2 regions of the Brevibacillus sp. NL20B1 genome follow, and region 1 is predicted to be linked to the other one. Evidence: predicted binding sites of a transcription regulator. Region 1 holds the regulator's gene; the other holds the start of a gene.
What was found. Region 1 encodes LexA, which represses DNA repair genes until DNA is damaged. Its sites were predicted from a motif close to CGAACATATGTTCG; they were not measured.
Positions count from the first base shown of each region.

Region 1 (6,612 bases):
CCGGCATGCACGCTCACCAATCTCTCTTCCGCAACAAAGAAAATGCGTTCTACGACGAATCTGATCCGCTGGGCCTCAGCCAAACGGCTAAACACTACCTGGCCGGCATTCTGCACCATGCACGCGGATTTGCCGCCATCACCAACCCGCTGGTAAACTCTTACAAGCGTCTGGTGCCCGGCTATGAAGCGCCGTGCTATGTGGCCTGGTCGGCGAAAAACCGCTCCCCGCTGGTACGCATCCCGGCTTCCCGTGGTTTGAGCACGCGGATTGAAGTGCGCAACCCGGACCCGGCTGCAAACCCGTACCTGGCTCTCGCTGTCATGCTGAAAGCAGGGCTGGACGGCATCAAGAAAAAACTGGAGCTGCCGCCGTCGGTGGACCGCAACATCTACGTGATGACCGAAGAAGAGCGCGAAGCTGCCGGCATCGAAAGCCTGCCGGCAACCCTGAAGGAAGCGATCGACTGCCTGAAGGCCGATCCGGTCATCTGCGAAGCGCTGGGTGAGCATGCCCTGGTACACTTCACCGAGGCAAAAGAAATCGAATGGGATATGTTCCGTACCCGCGTCCACGATTGGGAACGCGAACAATACATGAACACCTACTAATCAGCGAACCCCCTTTGCCTGTTGGGGCGGGGAAGTTCCGGGAGTGGGGCCGAGTGATGGCCCTGCTCCTTTTTGTTATTTTTGAGGACGAGGGCGTATGGGCTCCAGAGAGCAAAAAAAACAGCAGCCCCATGGCAGGGGCTGCACAGCGTGTAGACAAAGTCCGCGGCACATGGGAGATCAGGCCCGCTCGCTTGCTTGACGCCCAGCACAGAAGCGAATGATGTCCGCTCCAAAACGAGACGCGGGCAGGGGACAAACATCTGGGTATTTCGAGGAAGTGAGACTTGTGTCCCCTGTTGATTCCCGCGTCTTCGTTTTTCAGCTGAGCAGGTCGTCAAAGGAGCTCGCTTGGCCCATCCCGCCATGCGATGAACATTGTCTTCCGCTTCGGTTGATGAATAGGCAGGCCTTTCGGCCTGGAGATCATTTTTTGTGGACGCTAACTCAATGAACCGTTTGTCTTCAGTCTGAGCAGCCCCATGGCAGGGGCTGCGTTATGATTGTTCGTTTTCCAAACGTTTCTTTTTCACCCATTCATTCCAGTATTCAACTTCCTCAGCGCCTTCACCTAAAACTTCAATTTCGCCTATACAATATTCACAGATGTAATAGATTTCTCCATCGCGGAGAATGGAGCACTTCTTTGGTCTCAAATGCTCGATTTCGCACCAAAAAGAAAGTTTCTTGCAATGTTCGCATCTTATATCATCGTCTTCCATATTACTTTTGTACCTCCTAAGTATTAATCGACCGTACACTTACAGACGTATTCCAAAGAATACATTAACCATAATGATAAAATATGTCAATTATTATGATTTATGGAAAAAGAAAAATCTGTTTATTTTTACTGATACGTGCATACTGACCAAGATGAGTCATGTGAAAAACGAATCCAGGCAGTGATAAACCAGTAATCCGCTTGCTTTCCAGCACGGATGTGAATATGAAATGGAACCGCATGGGGCCGTGTAATTTTGCAGCCTGGCTGGCTTCTGCAAAAATGTGGACGAGAATATATAGAAGGATGCAACGATTGGCGAGGTAATCCGTATATCCTAAGAGAAAGGAGTGTGCCCGATGGAAATACTGCTGTGGATTGTCATCGTGGCGTTGTTTGTCGCAAGCATCGCCGGTATTTTTCTTCCGGTTTTGCCGGATACGATTTTGCTTTGGGCCGGGTTTTTGCTGTACCACTTTGTCCTCGCCGAACCGGGGGCCGGGCTGCCGGCGTCGTTCTGGTGGGGGATGGTGGTGCTGAGTGTGCTGCTGTACGGCGCCGATTTGCTGACCAACATGTACTTCGTGAAGCGGTACGGCGGTTCCAAGTGGTCGTCGATTGCAGCGGCGGTCGGTATCTTTCTCGGGATTTTCCTGTTCCCGCCGTTCGGGATGCTGATCCTGCCGTTTTTGTTTGTGGTGTTGGTAGAGCTGTTCGTATCCAACCAGCCGTTTGAACGGGCGATTAAGGCGGGGGTGGGATCGCTCGTCGGATTTCTCGGCAGCGCAGTCGTCAAGGTCGTCCTGCAAATCGTGATGATCATCTGGTTTTTCATCGCCGCCCTGTAGATCATGCTCCAAGGGGGCGAGATGCAATTCCTGCACCGGATCGTGCCGGTCTGACAGCGCCATAGAAAAAACGAGCCCGTATCTTTCGACGATGGTCGGGAAAGATACGGGCTATTCGTTTTCCTAGTGAATCAACCGGTACACTCCGATGACTTTTCCCAGAATGGTGACCGAGTCCAGGATGATCGGCTCCATCGTGGAATTCTCCGGCTGCAGGCGGAAGTGGTTTTTCTCCTTGAAGAACCGCTTGACGGTGGCTTCGTCCTCATCGGTCATCGCCACGACAATGTCGCCGTTGTTGGCCACGTTTTGCTGGCGCACGATGACGTAGTCGCCGTCGAGGATGCCTGCCTCGATCATACTGTCACCCGACACGCGAAGCATGTACACCTTGTCCGAGGTGACAATGTGTTCCGGCAGGGGGAAGTAATCCTCCACGTGTTCCACGGCCGTAATGGGCTGCCCGGCCGTTACCTTCCCGATGACGGGCACTCGCACGACGGATACTTCATAGTCATCCTGATAGCGGTCGCCATCGGTCAACAGCTCAATCGCGCGCGGCTTGGTGGGGTCGCGCCGGATCAATCCTTTCTTTTCCAGACGGGCCAGGTGACCGTGGACGGTGGAGCTGGAGGCCAACCCGACGGCCTCGCCAATTTCACGAACGGACGGCGGATATCCCTTGTCGCGGACTTCCTTGCGAATGAAATCGATAATGGCTTGTTGTCTGCTGGATAGCTTGGACATGGACCACACCCCTGTTTTCTCGAACATGTTTTCTATATTGTACCATGGGATCTTGCGTTCGACAAACGTTAGTTCGATTTCGCTTGACACAAAACACATGTTCGCATTATGATGAAAACAAGAATATAGAACGTATGTTTGCAGGGGGATGGTATCATGCATGCTGTATCCGCACACAACCGTTTCACCAAAAAACAGGAGCGCCATAGCCGCACTGGTGTGAGACGCGGTGGGGCATTGATCTTTTTCGTGGTATTCTCTCTCTTTTTTTACTTCCTGACAGAACTTGTGTTCGCATCGGAGTCGTCGTCGATCGTGCCTGTGAAGGTAGTGACCGTTCAGAAGGGTGACAGCTTGTGGAAAATTGCCGTTGAGCACCAGGACGAAGCCGACATGGAGGTGCGCGAACTGGTGTACGCGATCAAAAAGATGAACCGACTGGACAACTCCGACATATACCCCGGACAGCGCTTGGCTGTTCCCGTCGGAGAGTAGACGGCAGCCAAGACAGCGGGGCAGGCCAGTGTATATCCTTTCGCTTGCGTTGTGCCGCCGATGTGTTATAATAGAGCGGCATTACAGAGAGTAGGGGGAGAGGCTGTGGTAACCGACGCGGAAATCAAACGGATCAACGAGTTGGCCAAGAAATCCCGCGAACAAGGCCTGACCGACGATGAAAAACAGGAGCAGCAGGCACTGCGGCGCAAGTACATCGACGCTGTCAAGGCGTCCCTGCGGGCTAACCTGGAATCGATCCGCTATGTGGAAGATCTTGAGGACAACGGTCCCAAACATTAAGATAACGTGTACTGGCACAAAAAGGCATCCACGCGCTTCGCTTGGATGTCTTTTTCTACGACGAAACGGAGCGAACAGGGAGGAATGCGCATGTCGTGGCTTGCTGTGGCAGTGGGGGGCGCTGTCGGATCAATCGTGCGGTATGGATTGGGCCTGGTGCTGAATCAGCCGGGCTGGCCGGCAGGTACGTGGGGAGCCAATGTTGTCGGCTCGTTTTGCATCGGTCTTTTGTACGCCTGGGGAAAGGAGCGGGGGTTTCTCCCGCCGGAGCTGTACCTGCTTTTTACCACCGGGCTGTTGGGCGGCTTTACGACCTTTTCTACCTTTTCTCTGGAGGTCATCACCTTTTTTGGCGACGGGAACATTGGACGCGGATTGGCGTACGTGCTGCTCAGCGTCGGCATTGGGCTGTTGGCCTGCGGAGCCGGAGTCTGGCTGGGCCGGCATGTGGGCTGACGCCAGCGCGATTGAAGCGAAGGGAGGATGGACGTGACGATTCGGCATCCCGATTACGAACAGGAACAAAAGCGGCTGGATGAAACGGTGTCCGCCATTGAACGGGAGATCGAGATACTGCGCGAGGAAGTAAGGGAAGTGACCGACGACTACGTGAAGCAGGTGGTCGGGTACAAAAAGGCCAAGGAACTGCGGTATCTGGAAGACCAGGGGAAAGACAAACCTTACTTCGGCCGGGTGGACTTTCTCAAGGATGAGACATACGAACTGGACATCGTCTATATCGGCAAGCGCGGCATTGTCCGCAGCGATACGTTTGATGCGCTGGTCGTGGACTGGCGGGCTCCGATTGCCAGCCTGTACTACAGCGGCGAAAGCAAGGACGCCTTCTACCGGACCGACAAGGGCATCGTCCGTGGAGAAGTTCGCCTGAAGCGCAACTTTGCGATTGAGAAGGGAAAGATTACCGGCATCTACGACGGGGCGGTCAAGGAGACGATCCGCCGGGGTATCGGCCATCCCGACGAGTTTCTCGAGGAAGGGTATATCGATGAGTTCCTCGCCGCCAATCTCAACCAGACCAACGACAGTCGGCTGAAGGACATCGTGGCGACCATCCAGTCCGAACAAAACGACATCATTCGGGCGGACAAAGACCGTCCCATCGTCGTCCAGGGGGTGGCCGGGAGCGGGAAGACCACCATCGCGCTGCACCGCCTCTCCTACCTGATCTACAACTACCAGGATACGATGATGTCGAAAAAATTCATGGTGTTTGCGCCGAACCGCCTGTTTCTGAACTACATATCGGACGTGCTTCCGGAACTGGGGGTGGATGACGTCCAGCAGGCCACGTTCTTGGACTGGGCGGCCAAGCTGGCCAAGCCGCTTCTGCCCAAAGGCTGGCGCATCACCGACCCGCAGAAGCTGCTGCGCCTGTTTTTCGAGGAAGGACAGGACCGGCGGGAACGGGAGATGACGCAAAACCGCCTGCGGTTCAAAGGCTCGCTCGCCTGCAAGGCTGCCTTGGATAACTATCTGCGCTATCTGGCGGAGACGGAAATCCCGTTTAAAAAGTTGAGCTTTGTCTACAGCCGGACCCAACAGGTCTTTTCCATCAGCGGAGAGACGATCCGGGAACTGTTTACCGGCCAGTTCGGCCACCTGCCCTACCGAAAGCGCCTCGAGGCGCTGCGCAAGCATCTGAAGCAGGAGATGAACAAGCAGCTGTTTGCCCATTTGCGCGAGATGCGGATTGATTTGGACAAACAGGGTTTGACAAGGTTTGAGCGGATGATGGAACAGATTCTGGAGAAGTACTTGTCGTCCTTCCCGCAGGTGGATGTATTCGCGGCGTACCGGAAGCTGATCACGGATGAGACGCTGCTCAGACGCCTGGCGCCGGATGGCGTGGAGGACAGCGTCATTGCGGACGTCTGTCAATCATCGGAGGCGCTTTTTGCCAACGAGCGGATCGAGCCGGAAGACGTGGCGCCGCTGTTGTACCTGCGCCATCTGGTGGACGGGCTCGAACAGGCGGGGCAGTTCGACCATACGGTGGTGGACGAGGCGCAGGATCTGAGCGCCTTGGAGATTGCCGTGATCGCCCTGGTGACGAAGCGGCAGTCCTTGACCGTGGTGGGCGACATCGCACAGGGCATCCACGGCTACCGGGGCCTGCAGACGTGGGACGAATTGACAGGCGGTGTGTTTGTCCAGCCTCCCGCTGCGTATTACACGCTGGCGCAAAGCTATCGGTCCACGATTGAGATCATGCGCTGTGCCAACGAGGTGCTGCGCAGGATTCGCCTGCCCGAGTCGGTGATGGCCAGGCCGGTGCTGCGGCACGGAGAAAAGCCGAAGATGCTGTCGTATGCGGCTCCGGCCGAAAAATGGGAACAAACGGCACGGCTTGTCCGGGAATTGCAAGAAGAAGGCTTTCAGACCGTCGCCATCGTCACCAAGACAGCCGAAGAGAGCAAACAGGCGCACAAGGCGCTGCGCGGCGCGATCAGCGAACTGGTCCTGCTCGGCTCCAAAGACAGCCGATACCCCGGAGGTGTAACGGTCATGCCGGCGTATCTGACCAAAGGGCTGCAGTTTGACGCAGTGATCCTCTTGGATGTGGAGCGATACACGGACAGCGAGTGGGACGCCAAACTGCTGTACGTGGCGATGACCCGTCCCGTTCACCGGCTGTTGATCCTGCACGAAGCGGGCCGAATCAGCCCGCTGCTGTGCGATGTTCCCGACGAGTTGTTGTCCGTTACATCATAGAAACGCGTTGTTCAATTTTGCTAAACAAAGAAAAGAGCTCTCTGCGCAGGTTGTCGTGCAGAGAGCTTTTTCGTTGGAATCAGTGATCCCCGTGATTGCCTTTGGACGGATTGGTGATGACGTAGCCTTCTTCCGGCAGGTACAGGTAGTC
Region 1 is NZ_JAGTPT010000009.1:105,780-112,391, reverse strand. Features, by position in the region: gene glnA (type I glutamate--ammonia ligase) at 1-611, shown strand, start outside; gene KDN35_RS08460 (hypothetical protein) at 1,109-1,333, opposite strand; gene KDN35_RS08455 (DUF456 domain-containing protein) at 1,695-2,183, shown strand; gene lexA (transcriptional repressor LexA) at 2,307-2,930, opposite strand; gene yneA (cell division suppressor protein YneA) at 3,150-3,425, shown strand; gene KDN35_RS08440 (DUF896 domain-containing protein) at 3,531-3,728, shown strand; gene crcB (fluoride efflux transporter CrcB) at 3,819-4,184, shown strand; gene KDN35_RS08430 (UvrD-helicase domain-containing protein) at 4,218-6,461, shown strand; gene KDN35_RS08425 (HesB/IscA family protein) at 6,541-6,612, opposite strand, start outside.

Region 2 (6,612 bases), on a different contig from region 1:
CTTGTTTGGTTTTCAATGTTGCCGCAATCTCTTTAAGGGTTTCTCCAGGATGATGGATAAAGGTGAGGCAATCTTTCCACACCACGTCCTCGATCCAGTCTTGGGGAATGTTCTTGGATGGGCACTTTCCCTGCAACGGCCCCCGATATGCCTGTTTTCCCGTGCAGACATAATAGCCCCTCAAAGCTCTTTTACTTCCTCGATAGTTAGCGCCCACATAAGTTAAACCACAGCATTGACATTTCATTAGTCCACGCAACAAGTAACGATTTTTTGTATTTCGGAGAGCCTCAATCTGGTTATTTTTTAGCACCTGCTGAGCTTTCTCCCATGTTTCCACATCAACAATAGCCGGAACCTCACGCTCAATAATCTCACGTTTCCTATTGCTTCGTTTTCCGTACTGGTGCAGCCCTTTGTAGGTGGTATTGATAATGATGTTGCGAATTCGTGCTGGCCGCCAGATACCTGAGGTTTTCTCCTTCCGTTTCCCTCGTGTTACTTTCCGGTCATCTTTGGTATATGAAGTCGGAACACCTAGCGCGTTTAGGTAATCAGCAACCTTGATGCAGGAATGTCCCTGGTTGGCAATCATGTGGAAGATTAACCGGACGACTCCAGCTTCGCTCATGTCAGAGTGGGGGAGTGGATCTTCGTTAATCTCCAAAAATCCCTCGCGATTTACTCGATAACCATACGGAACAATGCCTCCAAGCCACTTGCCAGTACGTGCAGCTCGGTTGGCTCCATACCACATACGTTCCAGGATCGTTTCTCGTTCCAGGTCAGCAACACCGGCCAAGATCGTGAGGAGGAAACGGCCAGAAGGGTCTCCAGTGTCAAAGGGTTCGGTCATGGAACGGATTTTTACACCGTAGCCTTCTAATTCATGTACGGCGTTCAAAATGATACGCGCTGATCTGCCCAATCGGTCAAGCCGATAGATGAGGAGGAGATCGATCTGGCCGTTCTTAGCGTCCTCAAGAAGTTCTCGCCCCGCAGGTCGAGCATCCAGGGGAATGGTACCAGTTACACCGTCATCCTTGTACCACTTCACGATTTCAAGCTGGTGGAGGTCAGCATACTTTCGTGCGAACTCTAACTGGTTTTCTATTGTACCGCGTTCAGCTTGGTCGTCTGACGATACCCTCGCATAAACGGCTAATCGGTTCAACATAGTTATCACCTTGTTTCATTAAGTATGGGAATATATGTTCGATTTCGTTACCTAAATTAATTCCCCTGCTGGGGGAATTGGTCAAAAAATCTCTAGCAACATTTACCATACTTTTCAAGCTGAATTATAAATTTTTTCTTTGATCCGTCTCAACCTTTCCGCACACAACTCCGGAGTCACCATAAACCGGTCCGATAATACTTCAATAATTCCCGGCTGCTTAACATCAATAGCTGTAATCATATGTAAAGGCAACGCAGCATACCTTGTGAAATTCCGGGCATCCCACTCTTGAAGCTCTCGAAACGCTTTCGGCATCATAAATTGTCGTCCAGCATGACGGAGGATATGACAAAGCTCATGGTAAAAATGTTCCCGTTGAACTTTGACAGGAAGCCTTCTGTCTATGGTGATGCTCCTGAAACGTCCAAATTCGTACGACATTGAGGGGACGTCCTTATACACAAGAAAGATGTTTAAGGCTTTTGCGATTTGGGACTCTACTAAATCAATAGGCTCTCGAATACCGAGGGATAGATAGAATTGTGAGACCCACGATTCCAAAGGAGTAGGGGAATACGTAAGTTTCAACATCCTTCACCTCGACTGCGAATATGAGTTCGTTCTAAAGTCAAAAGTAGTTCAATTGAACTAATCGCATTATACTATTTTGTGTAAAATTTTGCTATATCCTGTCTGTTACTTAAATAAAGGGGAGCTAAGTAAAACCATTTGAAATGGTTAAATAGGTTGTGTATAATGGAACTGATTCTAAATAATGGGGGTATTTGGAAAATGGGTTTGGCACAAAAAGTTTTCCGTCCTGTTATTTTATTGATCTTGTCTGTTTATATTATTGGTAGTACAATGCTTGAAGGGTTTGTGTATTTTGTGATTGTAGATGATGTTAACCAGGGTGTAATACCATGGGATGAGTTTTGGGGCGTTTCAAAACTGACTGTAATTCGTTTTCTTTTAATGGCACTGGCTATATTTATCATCTACAGACTAAAAAGCAAACTGTTGTTTATCTTGCTTTTATGTATAACTCTTTTTGAATTCATAGTATTTCTTGGAGCAAATCACTTTATATTTTATCCGCCTTTAATATCCAATCTCTTACTGTCTATAATTTGTAGTGTAATATTAATAAAATATACGGAGCTTTTATTTCCAAAGGGGGAGTTAAACTAAAAATGTGAAGCTTTGAAATTACTGTCCTTGACTGCCCCCATAACGTGAGACAAATCAAAACACCTTCAAGAAATTGCATCCATTTCGTAAGATATGGAGACAACCTTGGAGGTGTTTTTTCTGTGGCTACGAGAGTAAGTTATCCTGCTGAAATCAAGTTAAGGCTGCTGAAATGAGGCTGGCAGGTGTACCCGTTGCGGAGTTAGCGATGGGAAAAAGATCACAGTAAAAGAAAGTCTTCAAATTGAGAAGATTGCGGAAACTAAACTCTTTTATTAAACAGCACGAGAACCAGCAACAAGAGTTCGGTGTATGGGGGAACTGATAGGGACGATCCAATATTTGCTGAACTATCCAGGATTAGCTCTTCCCCCATTCCCAATTCGTCAATGTTAGGGGGAAGAGTTACCGACTTCGTGAGAAGATGAGGACTGGAACCCACGAATCCCCCTTCCACCTGGCCAACAAAAAATCGCCGGGTGGGTCAATTCTAAACCGGCGATGGTGGGTCAAAATTAAGTCGGCGTTGACAGTGTCCGTAGAAAGTCCCCATGTGATACCAACTAGGGGGAAATGTATTGTCTCTACTAGCGTGATACTGCATTATCTCTTCGATTGAATGCAAACAAAACTGATGCGTTTCACTCATAAATAGAATAGCCCCATTGTGTATTGACAAAAAATCCTTGTAGCTGTTAGGCAATACCCATCCTGTTTTCTCTGTGATGGACTCGATTTCTTCTTTTGATGCAGGCTCATTCCACTGAAACTCCACATTAATCAAATCACCAGTATATTCTTCTTGAATGAGCGTATAGCCTTTGGATACTCTAACCTTGAATGAATCCAGTATTGGCACTATGTCTGGTTGCATGAATTTACCCTCCATAAGCGAACGCATAATGTGGGACATCTTACTGACATTTAATTTTTCAACTGCAACATAAAACAAGGCAGGTTGCAAACCTTGCCCTGTTACTCTTCATGAGATAATTTGAAAATAGTTACTGTTTCAAAATATAAATTCCTCATCTCATCTTCTTGTATACTTGGTTTAAGTTCTTTAAACCAATCTGCTTCTAAATCCTCATCATTAAGTACGTTTCTTCTCCAAAGGGACAATCCTCAATTTAGGAAAGGTATATGAGTAGCCTAATGAAGCATCTTCATTTCTATCATAAGGTGAAATCTTTAAACTCACTAGCGCTGCATAAACATAAAAGTAATGAACGGAACTACCTTTAGGTTGATGTTCCGTTCATTTTGTAAGTTTTTGGAATGATTAGGGTTTACACTTAATCCTGTTGTCTTTGCTAATGGATAAGGTTCTGTCTGTTATAGCTTGCGAGCTTGGCTATTTATATTCTTTCATAAATTCTGCAAGCTTCGCAAAATTACCTTGATTACGCATACCCTCAAACATTTGAGAAACCGATTCTCTTGTTAGCTGAAAGTTTGCAACCAAAGTGGTAATTATCAACTCATGAGTTATCTCAGGAGCATCAAGTATATGCACAAATTCTGGTGCTGTTTGACGTATTTTCCTGTCATAATCTTCGACAATCTTCTCGTTTGTCAGTTTATCTGAAATCAAATAAAGTAGGATGTTTAGTTTAGATTCTTGCTCAGATGTTAGATTTTGCTCTAATAACCAATCATAGTAGGTAAATTCCTGACTCAATCTGATTCCCCCTTGGTGATTTAACTAAGCAACGAACCAGAGCAACCAATCGACCGCAACAACAATCTCCTCGATTGTACCAGGGGAGAGTTTTGTATTCTCTCTTAGGAAGTTTCTTACTTGGTCTTTTACATAAGAAATAGCGTATTCTTCCGCTTCATCCCACCCTTTGCAAAGGTCGTCCAAGAAGTCGGCAATATTATCAGCCCATCTGCCGAATGCTCTAGCGGCAGTTGGGGAAAGCTTTGATATTGCTTTCTCTAGGGCATATCCACCATTTCTAATATAACTAGCGGCTAATTCTACACCTTCTTTTGTTATCTTCGTCTTCCAACCATAAGGCTCTACTTGTTGCGTCCCAACCTCAAAATTTGGTCCTGCTGTTGTGTACTGTGTTGAAGGTGCGGCTGACGCTGAGACTGGAATTGCTAGAGATACAGCCAATACAGACGTAGACAAAAGGCTTAAAACAGCTTTTTTGAAGAGTCTAAGCATAACAATACACCCCTATATATGCGTTATATTACACTTATAGTTTATTTTGGGGGAATTTGGTTGTAAATAGGACTAATGTCATGTGTTATCTGAATATAATAAGAGGTTGACAATTAGATTTTAGATTTAAGCATACAGAAAAAAGACAGGAACAAACCTGTCTTCAAACAATCAAAACCATTAATTTGAATCTGTACACGGTGAAATTTATTAGTGCTAAGTTTTGAGCGCAGTTGACACTTATAGGGGAGTCATCCATGCATGAAATCGAGCAGTACTGATACAGTAAAAACATGAAGAGAGAACTATAAAGAATAGATAAACGCTAAGAAGGCTGTGCAAAAGCAAATACTCATCTCGTTATTTGCAGAAATAACCATTAAATGCTGAATAGACTACCTTTACGTTCTAAAACGGTCTGCAATAGGGCTATTTTCGTTTTCGTTGGTTGGGGGGTATCACATTGCTCCTATACCTACATCATATCTCACAAGCCGATTCTGTGCGTCTGGTGACGTGATAGAGTCATGGATGCTCTGACTAATGTTTCAGAGATGTGGTAGCAACTGACTATTTTCGGACATCATACAATGACTGTTTGGAGGAGTGTAGCTGGTTAGATTCCTGAACCACATCTCATAAACCAGTTGGCATGTGGCTCAGACGGTCGAAGTGGGGTACTGGTATCGGCACAGACCATGATGCGAGTGCTTGTTCATCTGATGACGAAGATGGCTCAAAAGTGCCGTTGAACGCATTTAGTGAAGTGGAAGGTACTTTCTTTGTCTTTAACATTCATTTTCCTAATGTCAAGATCAAAAGAAAATTCCTCAAAAAAAATCAATCGAAAATTCCCCAGTAAGAGAGTATTTATACGCCCCTTAGGGGGCGGATATAGACAAGACTACCCGTTTGAGTTGTTTTCATCTTCTCCTGGTCGGAAGAATCCCGCCTTTTTCTTCTCCTTGATGCGGTAACTCTCCCCTTTGATGTTGATGGTGGTGGAATGATGCAGCAAACGATCCAGGATGGCTGTGGCCAGTATAGAGTCTCCAAAGATTTCTCCCCATGAACCATACGACTTGTTGGAAGTGAGGATGATAGAGCCGGTCTCGTATCGTTCGGAGATGATTTGGAAGAAGAAATGGGCTGCCGGTTCGTCCATCTTGCGATAGCCGATCTCATCGATGATCAAGAGACGCGGCTTGGTGTACATGCGAATTTTTTGTTTGATCGTATGGTTCTGATCGGCCTGCTGAAGCGTTTGCACGAGATCATGGGCGGTTGTAAAATACACCGTATACCGCTGCTTAATCGCCTCCAAAGCCAGTGCAACGGCCAAATGTGTTTTCCCCACACCGGGCGGGCCGAGGAAAATGGGATTCTCCTGGTGCTCGATAAACCGAAGGGTCGCCAGATCCCGGATTCGCCGTTCATCGATGGATGGTTGGAAACGAAAGTCGAATTGATCCAGGGTCTTGTGAAAGGGCAAGTTGGCTAGACGTGTCCGGGTCCGGATATACCGATCCCATTTTGCCGCCAACTCCTCCTGCAGCAGCTTGTCCAGAAATTCCAGATACGATATATTGTGTTTGGAAGCTTCTTCGGCGTGGTGGTGAAGCACCTCGGGAATGCGAGTCCATGCGAATTGGTGGAAGGCATCCTCAAGACGTTCTTGCAGCCCAATCATTGGAGCCTCACCGCCTCGTCGAGGAATTGTTCATACACGGATAAGTTTCGTTCCAGCACTTCAGGGGCTGGTCGGTCAACAAGTTTGGGCATTGGGGCAGGAACTCGATGTTGACCGGTTGGGCGCAGTCCTTCGAAGTGCTTTTTGTTGATGACCAGCTGCCCTTTTTGGACGGCCTTGGGATGTTCCGCGATGAGGATGTCTCCACTGTAAATCCGGATGTGTCCGTTCTTGTCGTCCTGGACATGCACGATTTGCCCCATAAAACGGAAGGGAACGGAGTAACGGTTAGCCTCAAACGATACCAGGCAGTCGGCTGATACCTTCCGAGCATGACGGTCGACGACCGCAAACGGCGTTGGGTTCATGGGTTTC
Region 2 is NZ_JAGTPT010000001.1:324,144-330,755, forward strand. Features, by position in the region: gene KDN35_RS01695 (recombinase family protein) at 1-1,177, opposite strand, end outside; gene KDN35_RS01700 (ImmA/IrrE family metallo-endopeptidase) at 1,292-1,771, opposite strand; gene KDN35_RS01705 (hypothetical protein) at 1,937-2,371, shown strand; gene KDN35_RS01710 (SMI1/KNR4 family protein) at 2,862-3,245, opposite strand; gene KDN35_RS01715 (hypothetical protein) at 3,726-4,052, opposite strand; gene KDN35_RS01720 (hypothetical protein) at 4,077-4,547, opposite strand; gene istB (IS21-like element helper ATPase IstB) at 5,452-6,234, opposite strand; gene istA (IS21 family transposase) at 6,234-6,612, opposite strand, start outside.
Region 2: KDN35_RS01700 (ImmA/IrrE family metallo-endopeptidase) is a predicted target of LexA. The motif match lies at 1,787-1,800, and genes of this name have one in related genera.